3 regions of the Paenibacillus sp. KACC 21273 genome follow, and region 1 is predicted to be linked to each of the others. Evidence: predicted binding sites of a transcription regulator. Region 1 holds the regulator's gene; each other region holds the start of a gene.
The links. Region 1 encodes LexA, which represses DNA repair genes until DNA is damaged. Its sites were predicted from a motif close to CGAACATATGTTCG; they were not measured.
Positions count from the first base shown of each region.

Region 2: PQ460_RS12035 (YolD-like family protein) is a predicted target of LexA. The motif match lies at 1,645-1,658, and genes of this name have one in related genera.
Region 3: PQ460_RS15865 (DNA polymerase IV) is a predicted target of LexA. The motif match lies at 5,156-5,169, and genes of this name have one in related genera.

Region 1 is NZ_CP117876.1:2,247,113-2,257,454, forward strand. It holds gene PQ460_RS10165 (glycoside hydrolase family 127 protein) at 1-97, shown strand, start outside; gene PQ460_RS10170 (hypothetical protein) at 123-359, shown strand; gene PQ460_RS10175 (hypothetical protein) at 631-1,101, shown strand; gene lexA (transcriptional repressor LexA) at 1,225-1,851, opposite strand; gene yneA (cell division suppressor protein YneA) at 2,119-2,679, shown strand; gene PQ460_RS10190 (DUF896 domain-containing protein) at 2,848-3,048, shown strand; gene PQ460_RS10195 (methyltransferase) at 3,241-3,762, shown strand; gene PQ460_RS10200 (HAD family hydrolase) at 3,855-4,652, shown strand; gene PQ460_RS10205 (cupin domain-containing protein) at 4,753-5,292, opposite strand; gene metH (methionine synthase) at 5,511-8,951, shown strand; gene rnz (ribonuclease Z) at 9,055-9,987, shown strand; gene PQ460_RS10220 (TIGR01457 family HAD-type hydrolase) at 10,081-10,342, shown strand, end outside.
Region 2 is NZ_CP117876.1:2,683,854-2,694,195, forward strand. It holds gene PQ460_RS12030 (glycoside hydrolase family 127 protein) at 1-1,554, shown strand, start outside; gene PQ460_RS12035 (YolD-like family protein) at 1,737-1,988, shown strand; gene PQ460_RS12040 (MarR family winged helix-turn-helix transcriptional regulator) at 2,077-2,508, shown strand; gene PQ460_RS12045 (YhgE/Pip domain-containing protein) at 2,608-3,699, shown strand; gene PQ460_RS12050 (universal stress protein) at 3,871-4,299, shown strand; gene PQ460_RS12055 (rhamnogalacturonan acetylesterase) at 4,605-5,729, shown strand; gene PQ460_RS12060 (YojF family protein) at 6,030-6,374, shown strand; gene bshB2 (bacillithiol biosynthesis deacetylase BshB2) at 6,374-7,066, shown strand; gene PQ460_RS12070 (glycine betaine ABC transporter substrate-binding protein) at 7,141-8,052, opposite strand; gene PQ460_RS12075 (ABC transporter permease) at 8,079-8,732, opposite strand; gene PQ460_RS12080 (ABC transporter ATP-binding protein) at 8,732-9,856, opposite strand; gene PQ460_RS12085 (L-rhamnose mutarotase) at 10,263-10,342, shown strand, end outside.
Region 3 is NZ_CP117876.1:3,622,384-3,632,725, reverse strand. It holds gene PQ460_RS15910 (hypothetical protein) at 1-143, shown strand, start outside; gene PQ460_RS15905 (hypothetical protein) at 157-633, shown strand; gene PQ460_RS15900 (HEAT repeat domain-containing protein) at 792-2,411, shown strand; gene PQ460_RS15895 (hypothetical protein) at 2,450-2,827, shown strand; gene PQ460_RS15890 (hypothetical protein) at 2,870-3,247, shown strand; gene PQ460_RS15885 (hypothetical protein) at 3,259-3,606, shown strand; gene PQ460_RS15880 (DUF6386 family protein) at 3,697-4,143, shown strand; gene PQ460_RS15875 (DUF6756 family protein) at 4,158-4,664, shown strand; gene PQ460_RS15870 (Imm26 family immunity protein) at 4,657-4,866, shown strand; gene PQ460_RS15865 (DNA polymerase IV) at 5,362-6,594, shown strand; gene PQ460_RS15860 (ferredoxin) at 6,809-7,051, shown strand; gene PQ460_RS15855 (L,D-transpeptidase) at 7,289-8,710, shown strand; gene PQ460_RS15850 (quinone-dependent dihydroorotate dehydrogenase) at 8,925-10,019, shown strand; gene PQ460_RS15845 (GTP diphosphokinase) at 10,072-10,342, shown strand, end outside.

The sequences.
Region 1 (10,342 bases):
TACCACGTATGCTCCTACAACATTACGACTTATTCCTTATTATTGCTGGGCTAACCGACAATCCGGTGAAATGCGTGTATGGCATAACCAAGCATAATCAACACTGAAAAGGAGAGTGCCTGATGAAATCAAAAATGAGAATAGATCCTGAGAAATTTGCGTATACTGTCATTTCAAGTTATTCATCAGATAAAGATAATGCCGAAGCAGTGGCTAAAGACCATCTAGGTGTATTTTTAAATGCTTATTTTCTAGCTGAAAAGTTCAATACACTTGAAGCCCAATTGGCTGAAAAAGCAGAAAGTAAAGATTTCAAAGCATTACTTGCCAAACTAATGGATACAAAGCTATTTGGATAAATGTAGCTTACTATTAAAAATATAAGATATTTAGTGATTATTTGGAATTAAAAGGTATAAATTTCCTATTATTAGCTCATGATGAAGAAATCACATAATGAATAAGAGGAGTGAAGTTAGAAATCAAATAAAAAACTAAAAGTATATCAGCAAAAAGTACCGTATTCAGCTTGTATAAAAGGCATCTAATAAGTAGTAGAAGGTTAGATAAAGACGTTGCAATTTGGGTACTCAATATGTTCAGTCATTACAGTTAAAGAAGATAGCAATTATGAGTTGGATTGAATCTGCGGTAATACGTGCACAGGAAGAGAAAGCAGAGAACGCAAAAGCTTTTTCATATTCTTTAAAAATTCATGAGCATTTTTTAGAATATTGTGAAAATTTATGGATGAAATTTTCTACCATTTTAGAAGAGATCAAAAAACATTTTAAAGAAGATTGCAGTATTCAGAAAGATGAAAATCAACTGGTTATTACAATTGCACTCGTTGTCATTACTATAACTGTAGTTAACAAAAATGTACGTGAACATTATTATGGAGAAGCTGATCTCAAATACAAATGCTCTCATGATTCTGGAAAACCTAAACTTGCGGTAGAATTATTGTACTTGAATCCAACAGAGCATCCTGTATGGATGTACAAAGTTCTACAAGGCAAAGAAGAGATTGAAGTTGCTTTTAGTGAAGTAGAAGCCGAACATGTAATTAAAACTGCATTGTGGAGATATGTAGAATAATGAAATTGTTCTGAATCTAAATAAATTAAATTAAATTATTCTCGTATAAATAAGAAAAAAGACCGCTACTAGAAAGTAGCGGTCTTTTTCTATCTTCTATGAACTGTAACGTACAGTAGTGATTTAGTGCAAGTTACGGAACAATCCTACAACTTTACCCAAAATCGTAACATGTGTCAGACGAAGTGGCTGATACATTGGATTTTCTGGTTGTAGACGAATATGATCTTTTTCTTTGTAGAACGTTTTGACAGTTGCTTCGTCGTCTTCTGTCATGGCTACAACAATATCGCCATTATCAGCGGTCTGTTGTTGACGTACAATTACGTAGTCACCATTATAGATTCCTGCTTCAATCATACTGTCTCCAACTACAGAAAGCATAAATACTTGTCCTTCACCTGTAAAATTCTGTGGTAGAGGGAAGTAATCTTCAATATGTTCTGTAGCTGTAATCGGAACACCGGCGGTTACTTTTCCAATAATAGGAACACGAGATACCGTTTGAGCGAAAAGAATATTACTTTCAGACTCTTCTTGACCCAACAACTCGATGGCACGAGGTTTGGTCGGGTCGCGTCGAATCAGTCCTTTTTTCTCCAAACGATCCAGATGACCATGTACAGTAGAACTAGAAGCAAGACCTACAGCTTCACCAATTTCACGTACAGATGGCGGGTAACCTTTAAGTTTGACTTCATTTCGGATAAATTCCAAAATGGCCTGTTGGCGACTTGAAACTTTTGACATACCTTATCAACCCCAATGCTAGTAACGTTTGGCAAAATTATAACATAGAACTACCGTTCGTACAAACATAAGTTCTAAAATTTGTATATTTATTTTGTTATTCATTACTTTTTGTAGTCTATTCATCGTATAAGAGACAGAATCTATAGTCTAAAAGGTGCAATAAAAAACACGAACGAAGGTTCGTAAAAAACTATTGAGTAAAACATATGTTCGTGTTATAGTGAATTTAAGAAAACAAGAACAAATGTTTGGAGCGTGATGACAATGTTAAAATATACTACATATCGTAGCATCCACAATCAATCTGAAGATGGTGAACAACAGATTGATACATCTGGATCAGATATACATCATACATCAACAAGTTATTCGGAGAAACAATCACAGCAAGCAGCTATTCATGCCACACGAGCGGACAAAGATGTAGTAGTGGATGAGTGGACATATTTGCCGAATGTGCAAAAGATACGTAAACCAGCTCAACCTAAAGGCAAAAAAACATTACGTCAAAAAACGCTACATCTTATTCAAAGCACAGCCCAAAAAGTGAAGTGGAAATCCGGCGGACGTTTAATGGTATGTTTTGTGTTTGCAGGTGTATTATTATACGGTGGAGTAATTCATAACTTTGTAGTAGCAGACAAAGTAGAAGGTCCTGCACAAAAAGTTGTTGTTCATTCAGGGGATAGCTTATGGAGTATCGCTAGTGAATACAAATCAGCCCAGACAGATACACGTGACTATATCGCTGAGATTCGTAGTGAGAATCAATTGACTACAAGTGAGATTCAAGCAGGCGATGTTCTCGTAATTCCTTACGATTGATTTACATGTTCTCTAAATATATTTATTGTATAAGCGATATTACTAGATAAGCATATATACTCATTAATAGGATGAAAGTTTGTTAAGATCTGTTGATCTTGACAAGCTTTTTTTTACATGTCAAAGTTAGTGATGGTCACAAGATGATTACTTACATGGAGGTTAGTTATGGATATCGATACACTCATTGCACGTATTAATGAATTAGCTCGTAAGAAAAAAAGTTCAGGTCTTACAGCCGAAGAAACTGTAGAACGTGACGAGTTACGTGCTATTTACTTAAATAATATTCGCAGTAATTTCCGTCAACAACTAGATACAATTGAATTTGTAGAAGATACAGAACAAGCGGATAATACCAAAAAATAGTCAGCACTAGAATCATGTAACAGCTTTAATAAATACAAAGAAGTGAACTAACTGAAGGGTGCTCTAGCTGTTATTACAGAGAGCATCCTATTTTGCTATGGAAATTTAGGGCTTGTTCTGGCATGATAAGATAGAACAAAGTCTTCTGCTTTTGTTGTAAGGCTTACATTATCTATTAGGGGGAAACAAAGTATGTCCCGTTCCTGGGAAAGGCAAGTTCGACGCAATTCAAAGCAAGTTAATGCTGCACGTAGAAAGCAAGGTCAATCTTCTATCGGTGGCAAAACCAGTATTTCCGAATATACAGCGTATAAAGGAAGAAACATTGTTTTTCCAGCTGCTCTAATTATATTGGGAATTATTTATGCAGTGATGGGTATTATGTATCCAACAGCTGATGGTTTTAGCGTGATCTTTATCGTTACTGTAGCTTTGTACATTTTACTTGGCGTAATGCTTTATTTCCGCAAACCGTACTTGAAAATTGGCAGAGATTCATTGATCACTACCAAATTTAATCGTGATCGTCTGATCTCTTCTTCTCAAGTAAAAAGTATTCGCCTTCAAAAAGGATATGTAGTGATTGAACATAGCTCTAAAGGTGGAAGCTGGGTATTCTCACGCACATTAAACCGTTATGATACAGATGCAATGAGCGAGCATTTACGCACATTTGCTGCACAACACAAAATTTCGATTCAAGAAAAAGCTTAAGCTTTTTGGAGATCGATCGTTATATATGCTATCTAATCTAAATATCTATTATCATAATTAAAGTCATTATGATCGTTGAGGAGGTACAGGCAGTGAGTATTGAAGCGGTTTTGTTTGATCTAGATGATACGTTATTATGGGATGAACGCAGTATAGAAGAAGCTTTTGCAGAGACATGTCTTGTGGCTGAGCGAGCGACAGGTGTTGATCCTATAGCTTTGGAAGAAGCAGTACGCCGAGAAGCGAGAGCACTGTATGAATCCTATGAGACTTTTCCTTTTACACAATGGATTGGAATTAATCCGTTTGAAGGCTTGTGGGCTCAATTTTCCGCAGGCGAACAACCTGAATTCCGTCAATTGCAGAAGATTGCACCGACATATCGCAAAGAATCATGGCGTAAAGGTCTAAGTGCAATGGGGATCGAAGATGAAGCTTTAGCACTCCAACTGTCTGATCGATTCGTACAAGAACGACGTAATCGTCCGCATATCTATGAAGAGACATTTCAGATTTTGGATGAATTACAAGGTAAGGTCAAGCTATTGTTGCTTACCAATGGTTGTCCGGCGTTACAACAAGAGAAGTTAGACGGTGTACCCAAGTTAGCTCCTTATTTTGATCAGATCGTTGTATCCGGTGCATTTGGTAAAGGTAAACCTAATGCAGAGATTTTTGCACATGCACTGGAATTATTGGATGTGAAGCCAGAGCAAACGTTGATGATCGGAGATAAACTGACTACAGATATCAAAGGTGCATTAGCAGCAGGAATCAAGTCGGTATGGGTGAACCGTAATGGTAAAGTCAACGATAGTGAGATTAAGCCAGACTACGAAATTACACGTTTAACCGATATTCATCAGATTACGGCTCAGTTGGTATCATAAACTATATTTTCACCAAATGAGTTCTTAGCCCTATAACTAAAAACATAACAAAAAATCCCTTGTCCGAGTAGATCGGTAAGGGATTTTGTTATTTCTATCATTAAGCTTTTTGGAAAGAGTTGTCTTCGAAAGGAACAGCGATCCAACCGTCTGTTTCTACAAACAAACGAACAGCTACAATTTTACGATTTTCAACCAGTGTAAAGAAGTGAGGTGTATTCTCAGGTACAGAGATAACATCACCTGGTTCTAATTCAACATCAAAGTATCCATGCTCAGGGCTTTTGATAATAAAAATACCATTACCTGATACAATCGCACGAATCTCATCTTCGGTATGGGTGTGAATTTCTTCAAATTTAGCTAATTTAGCTTCCAGATCAGGTGTAGATTCAGATAAAGTGATCACGTCCCATGTGCGGTAACCACGACGTGCTGAAAGGTCTTTGATTTCTGCTTCGTACGTATCTAAAACCGCTTGTTTTTGCTCATCTGTCAGTGTGAAGTTATCTTGCAATTCAGGAGCCAATTTGGAAGCATCCCATTTTTCATATACAACCTCATGTTTGTTCAAAAACTCCAGAACCTTGTCATCTCCAGCAATTCGTTCATTGGTATTTCTAATTCTGATTTCAGCCATCGGATTACCCTTCTTTCAATGTTTTTATGTTGTATTATAAAAGAAAAAGCGTTTTTTGTCGATACTTTCATTCAAACTTCATCTTATAGTTTAAATAAAAAATCTTCACTTTTATAATTACAAGTATAATACACTTATACATCACAAATAAGATTCTTTTCTAGTTAAAAGGTTTCTGTTAAACTAAAGCCTAACGTTTTGCGGGGAGGATCGAATAGATGAATAAGCCTGACCTACAAGAAAGACTTGAACAGCGTATTCTGATTTTGGATGGCGCTATGGGGACGATGATTCAACAAAGAGATTTAACGGCAGACGATTTTGGCAGTGATGATCTAGACGGTTGTAATGAAATACTGGTTCTAACACGTCCAGATGTTATTCAAGAAATTCATGAGCAATATTTAGCTGCTGGTGCAGATTTGATAGAAACGAATACATTTGGTGCTACCTCAGTAGTACTGGCTGAATACGATATTCAAGATCAAGCACGTGAATTAAATCTAGCAGCCGTTAAGCTTGCCCGAGCAGCTGTTGATAAATACAGTACAGCTGAACGTCCACGTTATGTTGTAGGTGCTATGGGACCTACAACCAAGACATTGTCTGTTACAGGCGGAGTCACTTTCGATGAACTGGTAGAGAGTTATCAGGAACAGGCAGTAGCTTTGATAGAAGGCGGCTCAGATGTACTTCTATTAGAAACCTCGCAAGATACACTGAACGTGAAAGCAGGTAGTATCGGTATCCGTAATGCGTTTAAGCAGACAGGAATAGAGCTGCCTTTGATGATATCCGGTACAATTGAGCCGATGGGTACAACGCTTGCCGGACAAAATATAGAGTCTTTTTATATTTCATTAGAACATTTGAACCCGATTTCAGTAGGCTTGAATTGCGCGACCGGACCAGAATTTATGCGTGATCATATTCGTTCATTGTCTGAAATGGCAGGAGCGGCTGTTAGTTGTTATCCCAATGCAGGCTTGCCTGATGAAAATGGGAATTATCATGAATCTCCAGAATCGTTAGGACGCAAAATGGCAGCTTTTGCTGAGCAAGGTTGGCTCAATATAGCAGGAGGCTGTTGCGGAACAACACCGGATCATATTCGTGTTATGGATGAATTATTATCTCAATATCCACCGCGCGCGATGATCGGTACACATCCACCTGCTTTGTCAGGGATAGAACCTGTTTATATTGAGCAAGACAATCGTCCTTATATGGTAGGAGAACGTACCAATGTTCTCGGTTCACGTAAATTTAAGCGATTGATTGTAGAAGGTAAATATGAAGAAGCATCTGAAATCGCTCGTGCTCAAGTAAAAAATGGTGCACAAGTCATCGATGTATGTGTACAAGATCCCGATCGTGATGAAACGTATGATATGGAGAAATTTTTAGATTTAGTCGTCAAAAAAGTTAAAGCTCCATTAATGATCGATACGACAGATGTAGCTGTTATTGATATCGCTCTTCGTTATTCGCAAGGGAAAGCAATTATTAACTCAATTAACCTTGAAGATGGGGAAGAAAAGTTTGAAGATGTGACCCCGCTTATCCATAAATACGGTGCAGCTGTAGTTGTAGGGACGATTGATGAACGAGGACAGGCGATAACAGCGCAAGATAAGTTAGAAGTCGCTAAGCGTTCGCAACAATTGTTAGTGAACAAATACGGACTCAAAACAGAAGATTTAATTTTTGATCCGCTTGTATTTCCTGTCGGTACAGGAGATGAACAGTATATTGGTTCTGCCAAAGAAACGATAGAAGGTATTCGCTTAATTAAGGAACAAGTTCCAGGTTGTCATACAATTTTGGGGATCAGTAATATATCGTTTGGTTTACCTGAAGCAGGACGTGAAGTATTGAACTCTGTATTTTTGTACGAATGCACCAAAGCAGGTCTGGATTACGCGATCGTCAATACCGAGAAATTAGAACGGTATGCGTCTATTCCTGAACATGAGCGTCATTTAGCAGAGGAATTACTTTATAATACCAATGATGCTACATTAGCTGAATTTGTAGCTGCTTTTCGTAATAAAAAAGTAGAAAAGAAAGTGCAAGATTCTAATCTTACGTTAGAAGAACGGCTTGCTTCTTATGTGGTAGAAGGAACCAAAGAAGGTTTACTGCCTGATTTGGAAAAAGCATTGCAAAAATACTCGTCACTCGAAGTCATCAATGGCCCGCTGATGGCAGGGATGGAAGAGGTAGGACGACTATTCAATAATAATGAGCTAATCGTAGCTGAAGTATTGCAAAGTGCCGAGGTTATGAAAGCATCTGTTGCTTATCTGGAACAATTTATGGAGAAAAATGAATCGTCTGTAAAAGGTAAGATTTTACTGGCAACTGTCAAAGGCGATGTACATGATATCGGTAAAAATCTCGTCGAAATCATTTTATCTAATAATGGTTATAAAATTATCAATCTAGGCATCAAAGTCCCACCTGAACGTATTATCGAAGCGTATCGCAATGAAAAAGCAGATGCGATAGGTCTATCCGGTCTTTTGGTTAAATCTGCTCAGCAAATGATTACAACTGCGCAAGATTTACGTAGTGCAGGAATCGCTATTCCTATTATGGTAGGTGGAGCAGCGTTAACACGCAAATTCACCAAGAACCGGATACGACCGGAATATGAAGGTTTAGTATTATACGCCAAAGACGCTATGGATGGTCTGGATATTGCCAACCGTCTTATGAATCCTGAAAAGAGAGCGATTATTGAAGCAGAAGTGGCGGCTGAAAATGAGATCGATACAGCGGTAGCGGTGGAAGTAGCACCATTACCTGTGTTAACTCGCGCAGTTAAATCGGATATTGATCCGAATATGCCGATCTATCTTCCACCTGATCTGGATCGCCATGTATTGCGTAATTATCCGCTTAGTCATATTTTACCGTATGTGAATATGCAGATGCTTCTTGGACATCATCTAGGACTCAAAGGATCGGTAGAGCAATTGTTAGCGAAGCAAGATTCGAAGGCAGTACAGCTCAAATCAGTCGTAGATGAAATATTGCAAAAAGCATTAACAGAGCATATTATTCAAGCGCATGGGATGTATCGCTTTTTCCCGGCTCAATCGAATGGGAACGATGTGATTGTATATGATCCAACAGATCATAGCCGAATTTTGCATACATTTACATTCCCGCGCCAACAAGTAGAGCCTTATCTCTGTCTAGCTGACTTTTTGAAGTCTGTAGAAAGTGGTATGATGGATTATGTAGGCTTTATGGTGGTTACTGCTGGTCAGGGAATTAGTGCACTGGCTTCAGAGTGGAAAGACAAAGGTGATTATCTGCGCTCCCATGTTCTTCAAGCAGTCGCATTAGAGACCGCAGAAGGACTTGCAGAACGTGTTCACCATATGATGCGTGATAGTTGGGGATTCTCTGATCCGGCGACGATGACGATGAAACAGCGCTTAGGAGCACGTTATCAAGGGATTCGAGTATCATTTGGTTATCCGGCTTGCCCTGATTTAGAAGATCAAGGCCCTTTGTTTGCTTTGTTAAAGCCTGAAGATATCGGTGTCGAATTAACCGAAGGATTTATGATGGAACCGGAAGCTTCAGTATCAGCTATGGTATTTAGTCATCCTCAAGCTCGTTATTTTAATGTAGATAAAGCATAACTATAGATTGTATTGCATTATGTATCATCATTGCAGAATCCTCCGATAAATCGGGGGATTTTTGTTACGGAACCTGGCGAATACAGAAAGAAGGTAGAGAGAGATGGAATTGTACTTTTTGGGAACCAATGCAGGCGTTCCTACACTTCAGCGTAATGTGACCTCTATTGGATTACGAATGTATGAAGAACGCCGCGCATTATGGTTATTTGATTGTGGAGAAGGTACACAGCATCAAGTGTTACGTTCTTTGCTCAAATTAAGTAAATTAGAAAAGATTTTTATTACTCATTTGCATGGAGATCATTTATTTGGTCTACCCGGGCTATTATCGAGTCGTGCTTATCAAGGAGGAGTCACACCGCTTACGGTATATGGTCCTGTCGGATTAGAACGGTATATTCGAACTTCTCTAGAACTCAGTCAATCACGTATTGAATATGAACTGAATATCGTTGAACACGAAGGTGGCGTCGTTTTTGAAGACGATATGTTTCGTGTAGAATCAGCGTTATTAGAACACCGTATCGATAGTTATGGATATCGTATTATTGAAAAAGATCGTCCCGGACAATTGAATTTTGAAGTACTGAAACATCATGGCATTAAGCCAGGCCCTCTATATGGAAAATTAAAAAATGGAGGCAGTATCAAATTAGAAGATGGACAAACATTACATTCTCATCAGGTGGTAGGCAAGCCGAAAAAAGGAAAAATCATTACGATTTTGGGAGATACAAGACCTTGTCCAAATGTAGGTGTATTAGCGCAAGATGCTGATGTTCTGGTGCATGAAGCTACGTTTTTGCAAGATATGGAAGAGACCGCTCACAATTATTATCACAGTACGACTTTACAAGCAGCTCATGCGGCTAAAGACGCGAATGTACATGAATTGATCTTGACTCATTTTAGTTCCCGTTATAAAGATCGTGAACAGCTTGAACCGTTGTTGCTTGAAGCCAAAAGTATATTTGAAAATACATTATTGGCAGAAGAACATGTGTTATTTCCGATCACTTCGAAGTCGGTTTAAAGCATTTTGGTTGCGGCGATATAAGGATACCGTTTGCCTTATGCCGCAACTTTTTTTACAATGAAGATTGTGAGTGATAGAAAGGGTGTCTATATGACAACAAATCGTAAAGGATTACTGATTGATCTGGACGGTACATTGTATCATGGCGATACCGTTATTGAAGGAGCCAGTGCTTGGATTCAAGAATTACAGTCCAAGCAGATTCCTTATTTATTTGTTACAAATAACTCTTCTCGTACACCGCAAGGAGTGGCAGATCATCTGACTCATTTAGGTATTCCTGCTACTGCTGAACAAGTATGCACTTCTGCAATGGCAGCTGCTTATTATATTGCACAGCAATCGCCTGCGT
Region 2 (10,342 bases), 440 kb from region 1:
GCCGATTGTCATGAACTATATACCGCCGGGCATATGATTGAAGCAGGAGTTGCTTATTATCAAGCAACAGGTAAAAAGAAACTGCTGGATGTGGTCTGCCGTCTAGCAGATTATATTGATACTGTATTTGGAACAGGTGAAGGTCAATTACGCGGATATGATGGTCATCAAGAGATCGAACTTGCGCTTGTTAAATTGTACCGTCTTAAAGGAGAACAACGGTATTTGCAATTGAGTCAATTTTTTATTGATGAGCGTGGACAACAACCTAACTTTCTAGAACAAGAATGGGAGCAACGGGATCGGATTAACTTTTTTGTAGGTAAAACAAATGACATCAATCTTCAATACAGTCAGGCACATGTGCCGGTACGAGAGCAAAAAGAAGCAGTAGGGCATGCTGTTCGCGCGGTCTATATGTACACAGCGATGGCTGATCTTGCTGGATTAACAGGAGATACCCGTCTTTATCAAGCATGTCAGACTTTATGGAACAACATGGTACACAAGCAAATGTATGTGACTGGAGGGATCGGTTCTACCCATCATGGTGAAGCATTCACAATCGATTATGATCTGCCTAATGATAGTGGATATTCGGAGACTTGCGCTGCGGTAGGAATTGTCTTTTTTGCGCATCGGATGTTGCAGATTGAAGCCAAAGGCGAGTATGCCGATGTGTTAGAGCGTGCACTTTATAATACAGTGATAGGCGGAATGGCGCAGGATGGTAAGCATTACTTTTATGTGAATCCATTGGAAGTATGGCCGTCTGCTTGTCATCATAACCCAGGCAAGCATCATGTGAAGCCTGTTCGTCAGAAATGGTTCGGTTGCTCTTGCTGTCCTCCTAATATTGCACGTCTTGTAAGTTCATTAGGGCAATACATCTACAGCACCAATCAAGATACGATCTATACACATCTTTATATTGGTGGCGAAGCAGAGTTAACAGTTAGTGAGCAATCGGTTGTGATCCAGCAAGAAAGTGGATATCCATGGAATGGGGCAACACGCTTTTCATTCCAATTGGAACAACCACAATCTTTTACATTGGCTTTACGTTTACCAGGTTGGTGCAAAAAAGCTTCGCTAACGATCAACGGTGAGTCTATTGAATATCAATCACTTGTACAGGATGGATATATCTATATTCAGCGAGAATGGTCGGTAGATGATCGTGTAGAGTGGAATATGGAGATGCATGTGCAAGTGATTCATAGCCACCCTAGATTGCGCGCTGCTTCTGGCAAAATCGCTTTACAATATGGGCCACTGGTCTACTGTCTGGAGCAAGCAGATAATGGAGAATTAATCTCTGCACTATCCATTGATCCAGCGCAATCATTAACGACACGATTTGATGCTGAATTGTTAGGTGGAGCTGTGGTGATCGAAGGTATAGCGACTCGTGAGCTGACCAGTGATTGGGATGACCATTTGTACCAAGACAGTCCTCCTACCATTCAGGAACAGCCTTTTACAGCGATTCCTTACTTTCTCTGGGCGAATCGTGGTGAAGGCGATATGGCTGTCTGGATTCGTAAAAACTAACCACATAACCCAAGAGGTACGATATATTAATGTCGTGCCTCTTTATTTTGCAGAAAATCAGATGAAAAAATGTCAAATTATCAAAAAAAGCGAACGTTTGTGCTTATTTTTTAGTGTAAACTATTGTATCGATATCAAGTTAAATGTAAAATAGAATAGAGAAGTGTAAAGGGGGGTTTATTTTGGCTAAAGCAAAGGTAGCAAAACGTCCAACACGGGATGAATTTGCACTAGAAGAAATTGGTAATCAACTTACTGAAGCCTATCAAGAGAAATCGGAAATTTTGCTGACAGTGTGGGGTGCAGAAGAACCTGTACGCGGTCAGATTGTAAATATGGATCCACGTACAGGTCGAGTACATGTACAATATGAAGAAGAAGTAAACAAAGTGAAATTTATGGATATCATGGGTGTAAACTATCCAAGAGATTAAATAAATACCTTTGACAAATCTTTCATAACCAGAATATACTAGCATAGTCGATAGTCGGCTATGCTAGTATTTTTTTAGGAGGATAATCATGCCATTTAATCAAGAGCAGAACCCGTTAGGTTTGTTATTATCTCGAACCTATTTATCCTATAAGAAAAAAGCATCTCATTTATTACTTGATTATGATATTACTCCAGAGCAATTTGGTGTACTTAATAATCTGGTCAGTCATGATGGTATCTCACAGAAAGCATTAGCAGAATTAAATTCCAAAGACCAGACCAGTATCGGCAAAACATTGGATCGTCTGGAAAATAAAAAATTGCTCACACGTACGGTTGATCCTTCAGATCGCCGGGCAGTATTGCTACATTTAACAACAAAAGGGCACGAATTAATTCAGCAGACCAAGCCCATTATGCAAGAAGTGGATGATGAGATTAACGCATTGTTCACGCCGGAACAAACCAAGCAATTTATTGCGATGATCAATCAGACGTTTGAACATTTATCCCGCTGATTTTGTCAGCTGGATATTTTTTAAACTAATACATGCACAACCATTTATATCCTATGCATGTATTTAAAAAAAAGAGAAAAGATAGTTGGAGGAAAACAAATGACTGTATTCAAAACGTTTAAAGATTTTTTAGGGATTACACAGACCAAAGTAGGGATTGTGTTTTCTATTTTTGTACCTTTGGTATTTTTATTATTTTGGATGACTGGATATCATGGAGCCACCGAACGAGTAGATCAACTGGTTGTTGGAATTGTTAATGAAGATGGACAACAAGGCGAACGCATTGCTCAAGCGATCACTACAGGTGTTCCTTATCAGACCCAATCTTATGATTCATTAACTACAGCACAGCAACAGATGGACAATGGTGATCTAACGATGATCATTTCGATTCCGGCTCATTTTACAGAAAATGTCGCATCGAATGGAACGACTCAAATGAATTATTATATCAATCAAGGTAATTCCGATATTGCCAAATCGATCGTTCAAAGTTCTGCTACGCAAATTTCCTCTACGATTGGAGAACATGCTTTTGCAGATGTTCATCAAGAAATCGTCACCACTAATATTGTCAAAACACATGATATTTCAAATTTTGCAATTTCGATGTTGCCGATGATTTTAGGTTTCGTCACATATGTTGGTGTAATGACCATGAATATCCAATTAAATATTGCATCTATGATGTTAAAGCGTGATCATAGTAAGTGGCAGATCTTTTGGGGCAGACAGATATTACTGCTTGTGATCTCTGTAGTCGCTTCATTCGTGATTACTACAGTAGCATCGCTATTTGCAGATACGGTTGCTTCGTTCTGGCAAATGTGGAGTTTTCATCTGTTGGTCTATATTTCTTGTATTGCTGTTACACAGATGGCATTCGCTTTATTCGGCAATGTCGCGCCATTATTCAATGTTGCGCTGATCCCGCTTCAGTTGATGACAGCCGGAAATATTATCCCCGCTGCTATGTTATCTCCTTTATATCGAAATATAGGATATTTTTTACCGGCTCCGAATGCTATACAGGGCTATTTAAGGTTAATTTATAGTGGGGCTTCTGTTTCCTCATTTGTGATTCACTTACTATGGATTGCTATTGTTACTTTTGGAATCACATGGATTCGTACAGCGCTGGTCAAGCCAGCTTCAAGCCCTATAAGTCATCCGGCAGGTAGCCACTAAGCTGAAGGGGAAGGCAAGTCTACAGCAAGACATTTGGTCAGATATTTGCTTTGCAGAAATCAACTATGATTTTTATCCAAAAAAAGCATCTATATTGCCAAATGTTACGGCGCACTGAATAAGATTTTTGCGTATCAATGATCTGTACTATTCTAAAAGGAGGCGTTAACCATGTCATTATCACACATTCTCGTTCCTTATGATGGCTCAGAACACTCTCAAAAAGCGTTGGAAAAAGCAGTCGGTCTGGGAATAGAGCTCAACGCTCAAATTGAAGTATTGTATGTGGATTCGACTTCTACAGAAATCTTAGAACAGCCGTTAGTGATTCCTACTCATGAACTGGAATCTTATTTTGATCATGAAGAAGAGGATGTACGCCTTAACCTTCGTCGCTTGATCTCAACCATTCCGAATGCTCAAGCTACTGTTATTCAAGGAAGTGCAGGCAAAGGTATCGTTAAGTACGCTGATCGTATTGAAGCCGATCTTATTATTATGGGTAGTCGCGGATTAGGGACAGTGAGTGAATTCGTAATGGGTAGTGTTAGTCATTATGTAACGCAACGTGCCAAATCTCCAGTAATGATTGTGAAGTAAACAAGTTAGATGCAATAACTTATAATTAATTAATTAATAAATAAAGATAGATAGCCAATATCCTGTTCCTTTGGGAGAGCAGGATATTTGGCGTATCGTTTTACTTTGTAATTTTATAAGATTGTAAAGTATCTATATTCTTATACCGACTATTTCTAGATTTTGATAAATGATATTTTGATCGATATAAAGGATAATTTCTTTTGCCAGACGAATAAGTAACATAGTAATGAAAACGTTAACATTTTAGAGGAGGATGGATAATGAAAAGCAAATTTCGAAGCAAATGGAGCACAATAAGCTGTATGTTGTTGGTAGGAGCACTAATAAGTACATGCTGGGGACAATCATCTTCTGTACACGCTTCTGCAACCGCTTACAAATTTGATTTTGGCGCTAATGGTGTTACATCAGGATATACAGGCGTTCAAGCTTCGACTGCGTATAATGCTTCTACAGGATATGGATTCAATACACCTGCAAATATCAAAAATGTATCTGCTTCAGGAACAGGCATAGGCAGCGATGCTGTTCAATTTGTAACATTCGGAACGAAAAGTAATAATACATTTAATGTTGATTTGCCAAATGGATTGTATGAAGTGAAAGTAACGCTCGGCAATACTTCTCGTTCTAGTGTAGCAGCAGAAGGAGTATATCAGCTTATTAATATGACAGGTGATCTTGCCACCGATCAATTTCAGATTCCGATTACAGATGGTCAGCTTAACCTATTAGTAACAGAAGGCAAAGTAGGAGCAGCATTTACATTAAGCGCATTAGAGATTACTCAAGTCTCTACTAATCCTACAACACACCCTACGATCTATGTAGGCGGTGATTCGACAGTAGCTAACTACTATCCTTTAGCCAATAGTGTACAGGGTGGATGGGGACAGATGTTATCTAAATTCATCAACCCAAATGATTACCTGGTACGTAATATGGCATCCGGTGGACAGATTGCACGTGGATTTCGTGATGATGGACAGCTTGAAGCAATTTTGAAATACATCAAACCGGGCGATTACTTTATAGTACAGCTTGGTATTAATGATACGAATGTCAAAAATAATACAACAGAAGCACAATTCAAAGAGATTATGCGCGATATGGTGAAGCAAGTCAAAGCCAAAGGAGCAACTGTTATCTTATCTACACCTCAAGGAAGAGCTACAGACTTCAATAGTTCAGGCGTTCATAATGCAGAAGGTCGTTGGTATCGAGCAGCTACCGTTGCACTAGCGCAAGAAGAGCAAGTGCCGTTAATCGATCTTAATGTACTCAGTTCTTCTTATTTCACTTCAATTGGTGCGAATGCAACACTTGCTCTGTATATGAATGGGGATACATTGCATCCTAATTATGCAGGTGCTACGGAATTAGCTCGTATTGTAGTAGACAATATGAAAGCTCAAGGATTGTACTGATTGTGTAGTCGTCGTATTGATTATTAGCGATAATGTATGATTCGATGATTGTATTTGTTGTATTTAATAAGCATAAATAAAAAAATCACCTGACCCTTCTTCGTTTGTTAACGTAAAAGGGTTTGGGTGATTTTTGGTGTAAGGATGTTGATACATAACTAAAGAAATTATAGTATAATACCTTAAGTATTGCTATGAAGTACTTTGAAAGGTAGACTATATACGATTAGCCTTTTAATGTTATGAATAACTTAATCCGATCTTTGGCTATAAAAGATCAGACCTGATGGAGGATATATTATGTTACTTATCGAACCAACTTTGATTCAACAACGAATCGATGATCTACAAGATCAAGATTTGTATATTCATTTGGAAATGACCACTGGAGCATATGCGGCTCATCTGGATAGTACGAAGCATCCAGCAGCAACCTTTATCAGCAATGCGACGTTGCGTTATATTCATGGCTCTATCTCTGGTGAAGGTCCTTATCGTGTAGGGCTCAAAACAGAGCTAGGTTGGGTGTATTCCGAAGGATTAACCCATTATGAAGAAACTGAGCAAGAGCGTCTTATTCTAGCCGGTCATGATACTCAAGGTAAATTAGTAGTTGCCTTGCAACTAAGTAAGGAGCCTTTCTAATGGACAATAATAAAAAAACAACATTCTCTCTTATTCCTGCTGATTCTCGTATCCTTGTCGTATTGCCACATCCTGATGATGAGGCATTCAGCTTATCCGGTACCCTTGCCAAACATATTGCTGGCGGAGGTCAAGTCACCTATGCTTGTCTAACTCTTGGTGAAATGGGACGTAATATGGGGATTCCTCCTTTTACAAACCGTATCGGATTGCCTACTATTCGTAAAGGCGAATTGGAAAAGTCTGCACAAGCGATCGGTATTCAAGATTTGCGTATGCTTGGTTTCCATGACAAAACGATTGAATTTGAAGTAAAAGAAGTACTAGATGGTACTATCTACGATATGATCGTTGAACTCAAGCCTGCATTGATCGTTACATTCTCTCCAGGGTATAGCGTTCATCCAGACCATGATGCTACAGGAGCGGCTGTTGTACGTGCAATAGAACGTCTACCTCAAGCAGAACGTCCGTTATTGCATACGATGGCATTTTCTAAAAATTGCTATGCTGAACTAGGGCAACCTGATATCGAAAATGATGTAAGTGATTATTTAGAAAATAAAATGAAATCGATCCAAGCACACCGTTCTCAATTTCAAGCGGTTGAAATGCTAGGTCAGAACCCATTAAAAGATAAAGAAATCAAAGAGCGTTTCGGTAAAGAACGCTTCTGGACACATCAGATTTAATATAGATCGTTAACACAAAAAAGCAGTCATATTCCTTCCTATACAAATAAGAAGGGGATGACTGCTTTTTATCGTTATTTAATTAATCCTTTAGAAACAAGAAATTCGTGAGCTACATCATCTTCGCGGTAACCTTGATCCACTTTAGCATTCATCATTTGCATATCTTGTTCAGTGATTTTGCCTTGTAATGCTTCTAAAGCGTCTTTGATTGCTGGATATTTCTGTAGTGTCTCGGAACGAACAGCTACACCTGCATCATAAGGTGGAAAAAAGTTCTTGTCGTCTTTAAGAACAAATAGATTATTGATTTTGATCTGACCATCGGTAGAGTAGACACTAACAACATCAGTATCATGTTGAGCAATCAAGCGGTACTTGATGCCTTGATCCATACCTCTAACATCTTTGAAGATCATATTGTATTTTTTCTTCAATCCAGGATACGTATCTGCACGATCAGTAAATTCAAATTCAGATGCTAATTCGAGATTAGGTGATACTTTCGCTAGATCGCTAAACGTTTTTAAGTTATATTTTTGTGCTGTTTCTTGATTAACAGCTAGAGAATACGTATTACTAAATCCAAACGGAGCAATAAATTGCAAATCGTCTTTTTTCATCAAACGTTTGGCGCTTGCTAATGTTCCTTTGGAATCTGTTGTCTCTTGCTGATAATAATTGGCAACAATCGTTCCTGTATATTCAGGGTACAATTGAATATTGTTATTTTGAAGAGCTGTCCAGGCAACACTTGATCCGCCTAGATTCACTTTACGATTTACTTTAATACCGGTACGGTTTTCAATCATATCTGCCATTAGATAAGCCAGTACAATATTTTCGGTAAAGTTTTTGGAACCGATAGTGATTTCTCCACCGGTCGTTCCTTCAGTAGCTGCCGAGTTGCTACAGGCTGTCGTTAGCAGAGCAGTTGTCGTCAATATACATATCAATAACATGCTCAGGCGTTTATTTAGCTTCATCACTATTCCTCCTGCGTTCAGATTCCTTATCTCAATCCCCGTGGCGTTGTCCAACGTTCTACCAATCCCAGCAAGTAATCAAATACCAATGCAAGGATTGCCGCAGGAATAGCACCTAACAGAATAAGGGCATCGATATTACGAGTAATACCAAGGAAGATAAAGTCTCCTAAACCACCTGCACCTATAAACGCAGCTAACGTCGCTGTACCTACGTTAATAACAGTAGCTGTACGGATTCCCGCCATAATCACAGACAAAGCAAGCGGAAGCTGAACACGGAAAAGGATTTGACGACTGGTTAAGCCCATTCCTCTGGCTGCTTCAATAATCGCTGGATCTACGTCTTTGATTCCTGTAAATGTATTACGAATAACAGGAAGTAGAGAATACAAGAATAATGCGGCTACGGCTGTAATCGTACCGATCCCGAAGATTGGAATCATAAAGCCGAGTAGAGCCAGACCTGGAATGGTCTGCAAAATGCTAGCTACGCCAATAATCGGTGTACGCAGACCTTTGATACGTGCAACAAGAATACCTGCCGGTACACCTACCACAATAGCGATTAACATCGAGATTAATACTAATTTAATATGAACACCAGTCGCTCCAAGTAGCTCAGGGCCACGAAGATTGAACTGACGGATAAATTGCTCCCACAACGATATGTTTTCCATTATACTTCGCCTCCAGCCCAGTGATTAGCAAACATCGTCAGCAAAGTACCACGAGTCACTATACCTACCAATTTTCCTTGTTCATCTACGACAGGTAAAATGCCGTTTTTTGCTTCTACTACATTTAATAGCGCATCTTGCGCTGTATCTGTTGGTTTTAATATATGAAGTACTGGTTTAATAATTTCGCCAATTGTCGCTACAGTATCGATGTTAGCAAGCACATCGTATGCAGATACGACTCCAAGTAAGATCCCTTGTGCATCGGTGATCAATAATGTATCTGTTTTGCGTTGACGCATGAAAGTAATTGCTTTGGCAGGTGTACGATCTGGAAGAGAAGTCGATGGATCTTTACGCATAAGATCCGTAACCGGAATATACTCTGGATTCTGGTACAATCTGTTTTTACCAATAAATTCTTCTACAAAACCATGGGATGGTTCACGCAACAACATATCAGGAGTATCAAGCTGTAACAATTCGCCATCTTTCATAACAGCAATGCGATCTCCTAATTTCAAAGCTTCATCCATATCATGAGTAACAAAAACGATTGTTTTCTTCAAATCACGTTGCAGACGTAATAATTCATCTTGCAATTGTTCTCTTGTAATCGGATCAAGTGCTCCAAAAGGCTCATCCATTAGTACAATATCAGGGTCAGCTGCAAGCGCGCGGGCTACACCAACACGTTGTTGCTGTCCACCGGATAATTCTTTTGGATAGCGTTTCGCAAATAATTCAGGGTCAAGTCCAACCAGATTAAGCATTTCGATCACGCGAGCTTTTTTCTTCTGTTCATCCCAGCCTTTAAGTTCAGGCATCAGCGCGATATTTTGCTCAATCGTATAGTGGGGGAACAATCCAGCCTGTTGAATAACATAGCCCATCGTACGACGCAATTTCACTGCATCTTGCTTTTTGATATCTTTGCCATTTACAGACAAAGTGCCTCCTGTATGAGAGACGAGACGGTTGATCATTTTCATCGTTGTTGTTTTACCACATCCACTCGGACCGATAAAGACTAGAAACTCACCATCACGGATTTCAAAATTAAGTGATTTTACAGCTTGAAAACCATCGGGATACGTTTTGCTTACATTTTCAAATTTAATCATAAATTGTACTCCTTTATCTTATTTCTTTTTTTGTTTACGTTACCTTATAGCTGCTTGGATGTAAGCTATAACTATCGTATGTACAACCATTGACATTCGAATAATGATTCTGATCGAAAAAGGGGTGGGTTGATCATTAGTATGCTATTTCATATCAAAATGAACATAGTATAGCGTCACACGAAGAGGCATCTTGCGAACAGTTCATCATACATATAACAATTAACTGAGCTCCATGTATTTAGACCTAATTTATTAATTTGAAACAATATATAAAGTCATAAATTTATGAAAGTAGTCGAAAAATGTCTAAAAGAAGTAAGAAAAGTCTTTTGATTATTAAATGGATAACGCTTACAATTTAAGAGTAGTAGATACAATAAATTATTGAGGAAGGATGTTGAATATGGAACGAGTTTCTTTTGTTTTACATATTGATCCGCAAGATCAAGCACAATACATTGAGCGTCATCAAGCCGTCTATCC
Region 3 (10,342 bases), 1.4 Mb from region 1:
ATTCAGAAGTCTTTTTCAATTATTATGTCTACAGTTATCTCCTTCTAAAGCAAGCTCTACCTGTATTTGAAAATATCTCACGTCACACGACTGATCCAGATATGCAAAATACGTTACAGGACTGCATGGAGTACTTGGAATAAGGAGGATAGATTTGTGGAGTATATCAAATCATTTTTTGAAGACGAAATATATTATTTTGAAGTGGATGATCAACAGATTGCTTATCGCCAAATTGTAGTGACAGACACAGATTCCAAAGTGTCTATTGCTCCTAATTTTATGCTCGCTGAAACAGAAGTTGAATACGAATCTCATGAAAAGATCGGTGTGGTTGAATTTGAAATTGCCTGGGAATCAGCGATCTCCAAATATCGCAAACAGTGGGATTATTACAAACAACGGTATCTACCCGGTGATTCAGTAACAGGAGTATTACGCATGTTCTATCCGCAAGGATGTATTATTCAGTTAGATGAGCATACGTATGCTATTGCAGATCGAGCGATGTTACCTGAAGAAATTGATGGACTTCCTCTTGGAATAGGGATTGTAATAGCAGGTAAAGTGAGCGGGTACGATGAACAGAACTTATGGGTACAATTGGATCAGTGTACTGTTGACCATATATAAGCTGATAATCATGTAATGAAAGGAGCTTGCTACGATGATCTATGGGTCAGAGATTGTTGTATCACGATCTTTTTATGATTTCTGAACATCAGACTCAAACATAGAACGCAGAAAAATAGGAAGGTGAATGTATGAGTGGCATCAAAAAGAGTAGGCGTATGTCTATTCATGTAGAGTATTTATTAGATCAATTGTATGAGCAAGAATCGGTCGACCTTCTTGTTCAAATTAAAGAAAGTGGACAGTTAGCTGCGATTCCGTATCTCAAATCTTTTTTGTTTTCAGAACGAGCTGACATCGTGAGAGCTGCTGAAAATGCAATTAGTGATCTGTTACTACAATGCCCTGTGAGTGAATTGATCTGGTTAAGTGAACGCTGTCGCGAAACACTTCCTTTTCATTATCAACAACGTGGCAAAGCATGGATTGAGCTTCGCCCAGAGACAGTATTGCATTGGTCTAACGATATTCATCCTATTCAGATCATTATGGCTAGCTTTCATTGGGATGGATATGTGCGTGAAGTGGCAGTACAACGATTAAGCCAATTTCAAAATGGATCAGAAATCCCATGGTTGCTGATTCGATTAAATGATTGGGTATCTCCTATTCGATTCAAAGCTTATCGTGCATTGAAACAAAAAATACATATTCGTAATACTGAATACTTTATTCAGTCGATCTGGTTAGTACAGCGATTAGTAGGGCGTGGCAAAGAGCATCATGAATTGTTGAATACACAGATTCAACAGCTTATTGCGCAACCTGAAGCTCGGTCTGCTTTGGAACATTATATGCATTCGACAGATGTCTATATTCGTCAGTTTTGCTACAACATGATGTTGAAAACAGAAGCGGCAGATCGATATGCTTTATTCACTTCTGCTTTACAAGATCATGCTTTAGTCATTCGTCTATGGGCTGCTCGTCAAATTGATCAAGCGATCGAAGTCGATAAAGATTCGTCTGAGAAGATATCGAATCAATGGCTAGATATCGTGTATATGATGTTAGCCGATCATTTCCCGGCTTTGCGTCGTCTGGCACTGGATATATTAAGTTATCATTTTCCAATGCAAGCCGAGACTGCGTTAATTGATGGTCTGATGAGTCATAATCTGACGATTCGCGAGACAGCACGTCGTCATTTGCCCAAAATCAAACCAATACCCTATGTCGAATATTATTTGGATCAGATATGGAATGGAAATGAGTCCTCTCTGGCTGTCGCAATCGTTGGATTAGGAGAGACGGGGACAGCAGAAGATGCTGAAGTTATAGCTGAATACAAAGATCATACACAGATTAAAGTACGTAAAGCTGTGTTGACAGCTTTGGGTAAATTAAAGCCTACCGCTTATATAGATGTTTTCTCTCAAGCTTTAGTAGATCCGCAACCCGGCGTATCCAAAATAGCGAAACAGACGCTTATCCAATACACGTATATGTTAGATCGAGAACGATTGATCCAACTGGTGCTAAATTGTCCATTGTCCCATATTTCGCGCAATGCTCTTCGTATTCTGTTTGCTTTTGACTCCTGGCAAAGTTTAGATAGTTTATTGCGAATATTAGTCCAAACCGAGCATAGAATAGTAGAGCATACAGTGAATCATTTACTAGACAGTTGGATCACCAAAGCAAATTCTCAATTTCGAGCAGAACTTCCTATTGAAATGAAAAAACAGCTTTTATGCTATTTAGAGCAAAGTAAGAATGTATTGGGTCAAGGTAAGCATCGTACTCTGGAATGGATTATTCAACTGGATAGCAAGTAATTGATGGCAAGAAGGCAATAAGAGTGGAGGAGTACAAAATGAATGAATTTCTTAGAGAGCAAAATGATCATCGGGATGGACGCTTACGAGCGATAGAAGTGAATCAAGCCGAGATTATTGCTTTTCAAAAAGCGATGTTGTACTTGAAATTTTCTTGTGAGGAAACAGATTCATTATTGTATGCTGGGAGCGATTCGCTCAATAGTCTACTTTATAAAATGATGAAAGCAAGCGATATGGCTGAGCTTGAAGCTTCTTTTTACAATAAAACGTCATCGGTGAATGAAGCATTTGTTGAACAAAAAGTAAAACGGCTGGAACAAGAACAACCTTATGTACAGCCACCGTCTCAAGAACAAGCCAACGAAATCATGAAGTCGTATATGTATCCATTTCTATCTTCGAATCAAACCTAAATTGTGAACAGATGTCATTCAATAAGAAATGAGGATGAACAAATGAGAACGATTACGTATAAGCATAGTAAAGCTGATGGACTACTAGGATATGAATTATTGCCTGCACGTTATGGTGAGAAGTGGGATCAGATTCAAGCCGATTCTGTGTTTATTTATGCCGGTGATTTTGATTATTTGATTCCTTATTTGAAAAAGCATTATCCTATTGTTGATCCAGTGACTAATGATCGGTATGGTTACTTTGATACCTCTGGTTTTAATCCGATAGCCAAAGCACTCTGGACCAATATATTAGCAGAAATGAAAGCTTATCAGACCAAAGATCGTGAGCTCAAAGCATTTATCCGCTCGCTGGTTACCTGGTTAGAGATTCAATTAGAATGGGCAGATGAGATTATTATTTTCGGGAATTTATGAGGTGAGTCATCGTGGGTTGGGAATACGGTATTCAATGTATAGAAGAAGATGGCATAAGTAAAGAACAGCAAGCCAGGCAGTTAATCGAGCAGTTGAGCCAAGCTTTGGTTACGTTAGATCTGGGTGATATGGTGATTGAGCAGGTAGACGATGGATTGGTTATCACAGATCCTTCTTATACAGATTGGCCAGATGTGGCACAGATTCAAGTGGAGCAGGCTGATCTAGCAATCGAATCTATAGCCGAAGGTGAAGTGTATATTTATTGTTTATTTCATCGACATGATGCACCTGTACGACGAATGATTGATACCATCCAAACAATTATTTCTATAGAAGATCAGTGGATTGAATTGTAAATGATCATAAAAGTGCTGGAAGAGATGAGATTGTAATCAGGATCAGATGTGTACATGATGAAATGAGTATAATTAAGGAGGAACGACCCAATGTCTAACCAAATTCAAGTGATGACAGATACAGCAACACTTTGTATTTATGACCTGCAAGCACTCAAGCATCGATTGGAAGATACATCAGATTGGTGGTCTATTCCTGAAGATGAATTGTTAGAAGTGAATCTAGGGAATATTGCTTTTCTTAATGTAGGCGCAGATGGATTATATACTATGCAACAGGTAGATGAGATCGAACAACCCGTAGTTCAATTATGGATCAATGTTCCTTCCGGTCAATTGTACGCAGGAGCAGCGGAAAATGTGACAGGGGGCGAGCTAGAACCAGAAGATGGGGACAGTGGACAATATATAACGGTTGAGCCAGGCGTATATCATTTGAAATTAGGACGAACACAGCAAAATATTGAATTTGCTTTGTTACGAACTGAACAGGCAACCGCTAAAAATCAGTTTGAAGATTTGATTCGTATTGGATAAGGAGGTCAGTATATATGTCTGGTCAACATTATGCTAGTACAAGGGATGAAATAGAACACCTCGTACAACACTATCGTATTCCAGCCCCTCGCTTTCACGAAGTAGGTAAAATGCAGTGGCCATCTATACTTTCAACAATCACACAAACGTTTATCATGTCTTCACATGCAGGAAGCGAATCTGCATTAATGCGAGGATACAATCATTTGCAAGAACCGCATGTAAGTTATCAGGTAGGAACAGAAGGGTACCGAGAGATTGCTAAACTGATTGATCGCACCGAACAAGTCTGGTTTCTCGCTCCTGAACGCTTTTATAGTGGTAAACAATATTGGGTGTATGAAGCTTATGTAGATGTGATTCAATGGATAATTGAACAAACAGGAATGACTGAATATTATATCGTCTCCAAAAAGCTACAATGGTTATTATGTGAGACTCATCATGAAGTCATCATCGGCACAGGTGAACCAATAAGTGGACGTATTCAGAAGCGCAAAAAGGAGCTAGACGATGTTTGAAAAAGCAAAATATAAAGCAGGCGATATTTTGGTCATTCCAATAAAAGACAATCGCTTGGCGATCTGTCAGGTTATTAGTGCTCTGTATGACCGATTTAAAAAGGTGTTTTCATTTGGTGTACTCTGTATCCAAGAGGATCAATTCTATCGCAGTGAGCAACATAACGACAGGTCGCCTGATGATTCCAGTGATCTGTATTAACAGTATAGATCGTGTATTCTTCTGCACAATTTGATGGACGTGTATCCCAGAATAGTAAGTCCTTTTCTCGACTTATCGCAAAAGGAGCTGCATATTCAAATAACGATTTTGATCCGTCAGACGCCATTGCGGCTTTTTGTAATACAACTTCAGCATCTAATATCTCATCGAATCAATTCCACCAATTGTAATATTGCGTTAACCACGAATTAGTATCATCTCCAAGTGGAATAAAGATTTGAAATGATCCACATAACTCTCCATATCCCAATGTCTATTTCAATAACTCCGAACATTTGTACTTATTTTTGCATCATATCATAGGCTAAATGAAACAGATACGATATAATAGAATAATAAGATATCTATTGTAGGCGATTCGGCTGATAGAGCATAATCCATAGGGTAAAGACTGCACAGGCAAGGAGGATGATCAGCTTGAGGCACCATGCCAATTACTACCCTGCCAAAGGAAGAGTCATTTTGCATGTAGATATGAATGCTTTTTATTGTTCTGTTCATACAGCAGAAGAACCGGAAAAATATCAAGGCAAGCCCACAGCTGTCGCAGGTAGTGTTGAACTGCGCAAAGGAATTGTGGTTACTTCTTCTTACGAAGCGAGAAAGCGTGGCGTGAAAACAGGCATGCTGGTTAGAGAAGCATTGCAGAAATGTCCGAATCTGATCTTAATTTCGCCTGACTTTTATTTATACAAACAATACTCAATGGCATTCATGAATATTGCGTATAGTTACACACCGATGTTGCAAGCAACGTCAATTGATGAATGCTACTTGGATATCACAGGTTCAAGTCAATTTGGCACGCCACCTCAGATTGCGGAACAGTTGCAACAACGGATCTGGGAAGAGTTACATTTACCTTGTTCGATAGGAATTGCGCCTAATAAATTACTAGCAAAAATGGCTTCAGATATGAAAAAACCTAAAGGTATTTCGATATTGCGTATACGGGATATGCCCAAGTTATTATGGGATAAGCCATGCGGACAATTGTTTGGCATCGGCGGGAAAACATCTGCCAAATTAGTAGATATGGGCATTCGCACGATAGGGCAACTTGCAGCAGCAGATGAAGCCAGATTAACAGCTAGATTTGGTGTAATGGGAAGCTGGCTCAAGCAAGCGGCAAATGGGATAGATCATTCGCCTGTAGAGATTGATCGGGAAGTCAGTAAGTCGATAGGGCATACTACAACATTGCCTGCTGATATTCAAGATCGTGACGATATCAGAAGAGTGATGCTTAATCTAAGCGATCAAGTATGTCGCCGATTGCGTCGTCAGAAATTAATCGCTCAGACGATTCAGATTACGATTCGCACACCTGATATGAAAACAATCACTCGCTCCAAGTCACTAGCTGTTCCTACAGAAACGGCGGATGAAGTGTATCGTGAAGCTTGTGCACTATATGATCGTCATTGGGGAGATCGTGCGCCTGTTCGATTATTAGGAGTGGCTCTTCAGAATTTACAGCCCAAAGAAGAAGCTGCTTTGCAAATGGACTTGTTTGATTATAATCGTCAGCCAGTCAAAGAGCAGTTAAATGAAGTAATGGATAAGTTACGCGATAAATTTGGTGAAAGTGCGATACTAACAGCAGGTATGTTAGGCAATGATCCTTCAGTCCTGATTCGTAATCACAAAATTAGAGGCACTTCATTGCAAAAAGATGGTATGATTTTGCCAGGCATGGAAGAATAATCAGTAAGTAATGATTCAATATTGATCTATATTGTTTAAATTTTAATCAATAATTGGATTCGTAGTACAGGTGTGTTACAATTTGTGTACTGGTAATTGTTGGTTATTCATTTGAAATAATATATCTTTTATATTATATTGTGAGTATATGTACACTGGTGTCAGTTCTTAAAAAAAGACAACTGGTAAGTAACGATAGGAGGCATATATAAAGATGGGGAAATATAGTTGGGTTGACAAAGATACATGTATCGCTTGTGGTGCTTGTGGAGCAACAGCTCCAGACATTTACGATTATGATGATGAAGGTTTGGCTGAAGTGATTTATGAAGGTGATGCTAACCGCGGTATTATGGCAATTCCAGACGATATGTTTGATGATTTGCAAGATGCTTGTGACGGTTGTCCTACAGATTCAATCAAAATTGCTGATGAGCCTTTCGCTCAAGCTGAATAAGTTTTACTAGTGTACTAAATAGAAGTACATGGTCCGATAAAAGGCGTTGCAGAGACGAAATGTGTCTCTCAACGCCTTTTATAATCTCATTTTGAAGTAACTTGAAGAAATACACAGATTAGCCGATATACATAGTATTGCATTATATTTTAAATATAAAATAGCTATCCCTAAACTGTACATACTATAGAGACAATATAGACTATTGGAGCGTAGTGTCCATGCTGGAGGTAATAAATGAAAAATCTACTCTATCTAAAGCGTTATGTCAAAATGCACCCCAACAACAGAATGGGCTGGTATTTGCTTGGCAAAGAATATGAATCCGATGGACAAATGGGTAAAGCTAATTACTGTTACAACAAAGCTGGAGATGTATATGAAGCTTTTGAACATAGTAAAGTGCCTGCGGATATTTTGAAAGATTATGAAGCTAAGCTTATGGAGATGGCTGAAAAAAGAGATCGCAAAATTCGTCGTTGGCGATATAGTGTGTTTGCTATATTATTACTGTTTTTAATCACGTTGCGTTCTGTAGAAGCTCCTCATGCCACAGATCAGACGCTTGCAGATCGTTCTTCTCAACATATTGCCAAGCCACCGACCAAAGTAGCATCAGCTACTTCAAAAAAGAAACCAGCAGATACGTTCAAAGGATACTCGGCTCCACTTAGCTTTACAGCAGAAGCTTCGCTAAACAATACCAATGCTTCATTGTCTGCTGTTTCTAAATATATGCGACAACAAATGTTAAAAACAGCCCCACAAGTTGCAGCAGTACTAGGTATGGAAAAGCAAGACGATTGGCTATTATGGACACCGAATATGCCTGTCTTGTATACGATGGCAGCCACCGATCAGCCCGGACAGATCGATCTTCAATCGTATGATCCCAAAGCATGCCAGTGTAAACCCGGAGAATTGGATCATTATCCAAATGAATCGGCGGCTTGGGTACAGCAACAAGAGCAGTTGGTTGTAATGAGAACAGCGATGATCAATTATATAACTGCCAAAGGAAATCTTCCAGAGCAAATGAATCAATTGGAAGCGCCTTTTCCAGGCAATTGGTTAGCAGGTAATTCGGATACGATGAACCAGACGTTTACCGCTTTAAAGAAGCTACAGAGCAGTGGCAGTCAAAGTACTGACGATAGCGGCAATACAATTGGAGACGAAGCATTCTCATCTACACTCGGGAATCATCCTTATTTTACAAAACCACTTGAAGTGATTGTCGATAAACAAAAGCATCGTTTAGCTATAGTTAGTGGATCGATTATTTTACGTAATTATGAAGTAGGGCTTGGTGGAAGTAAAACGCCCGAGGGTACTTTTCAAGTATCGATTAAAGTGATGAATCCAAATGGCAAAGCTAATGGAGAATTTGGTAGTCGGGGTATGCAGTTATCGGATACGAATTATGCTATTCATGGTACCAATGATCCTGATAGTGTAGGTCAAGATGAATCATTAGGATGCGTGCGGATGGATCAAGCCGATGTGGAGGAATTATTTGATATGATTCCGTTAGGAACAAAAGTAACCATTGCCAGTAATGTATTGCCAGGAGACACTTCTGTTCCCTCTGTGCGATTCCAGACAAAACGTACACAAGATCAGACAGATCCTTCACGTCATTATCACTGGTTAAATTAGGATCGTTCCTTGTAGCGACTGGATTGATTCATTATATACCGTTTGAGTTTATGTACACAGTGGACGCTCTTTTCAAATGAGAAGAGCGCTTTTCTTTTGTCCCCGAAAAGGATAAACTGGTATAGAGAATGATTTTACAGGTTAATAGATAATAATTCCTGCAAAATCATGCATAAAGGCTTTTTGCAAATGCCAGGAACGGAGTGAATGTAACTTGCTTTACCGCAATGTTTTCAAACCTATGTTATTTCGGATGGATCCGGAAAAAGCACATCACATGGTTATTGGAGGTCTGGGCGCGGGGGTGCGTATACCAGGCACATTAGCTGCGATGAAGTCGATGTATGGAGTGAAAAGTACACCCGATATGACGACTGAATTGTTTGGACTTTCATTTCCGAGTCCTGTTGGTCTTGCAGCAGGACTCGACAAAAATGCTCAGGCAGTTCCAGGATTGTCTGCGTCAGGCTTTGGATTTATGGAAGTCGGAACAGTAACGCCCAAAGCACAATCCGGTAATGAATTGCCACGTTTGTTTCGTTTACCTTCAGATGGAGCGCTTGTGAATCGAATGGGCTTCAATAATGAAGGGGCAGCTGCTATGGCAGGAAGATTACGTTCGTTATCTTCTAGACCTATTCCTATAGCAGTCAATATCGGTAAAAATAAAGTCACTGCAAATGCGGATGCAGCTAGCGATTATGAGACTTGTATTCGCACATTGTATCGATACGCTGATTTTTTTGTAGTGAATATCAGTTCACCTAACACACCTGATCTGCGTAACTTGCAACATGGTGATGAATTGAAAGATTTGCTTAGACTGGTAATGGGTGAAATGAAACGCCAGGCGAAGCAAAATGGCATTTCCAAATCTGTACTAGTCAAAATTGCACCGGATGTCAATGATAATGAACTTGAACATATGGTCGATACGATCGCTGCAAGTGGAGTAGCGGGTCTGATTGCTACCAATACCACATTATCCCGCGATGGATTAACTCATCAGCATGCAAGTGAAGCTGGTGGATTAAGTGGTAGACCGCTCACCAAGCGATCGACAGAGATTATTTCTCAAGTCTATCGTCAAACAGAAGGTAAACTGCCTATTATCGGTTGTGGAGGAATTTTTTCGGGACAGGATGCTTATGAGAAAATCAGAGCAGGTTCAAGTCTGGTCGAAATCTATACTTCATTTATCTATGAAGGACCGGAAGTGACCCGGAAGATACATATGGATATCCGGGAGCGTATGCTACGTGACGGATTCACACACATTTCCCAGGCAGTGGGAGCAGATCATCATTAATCCAATATACCCTCGACTCAAGGAAGAGGTCATAGACTGAGGAGGCATGAAGATGGACGGAAGAGACTGGGGATTATTCTTGCTTCCCTATGAGCAAGCGGTTGAAGAATTAAAGGTCAAGTTCAAAACAATGCGTGCAGAACTGAAAAAACGTCAGGAGTATGCACCGATTGAATTTGTAACCGGTCGTGTCAAAAAGATATCGAGTATTCTGGATAAAGCCAAACGTCTAGACGTACCGATGGATCAGCTTGAAACTGGAATCGAGGATATCGCTGGCATCCGTATCATGTGCCAATTTGTAGAAGATATTCGTTGGGTTG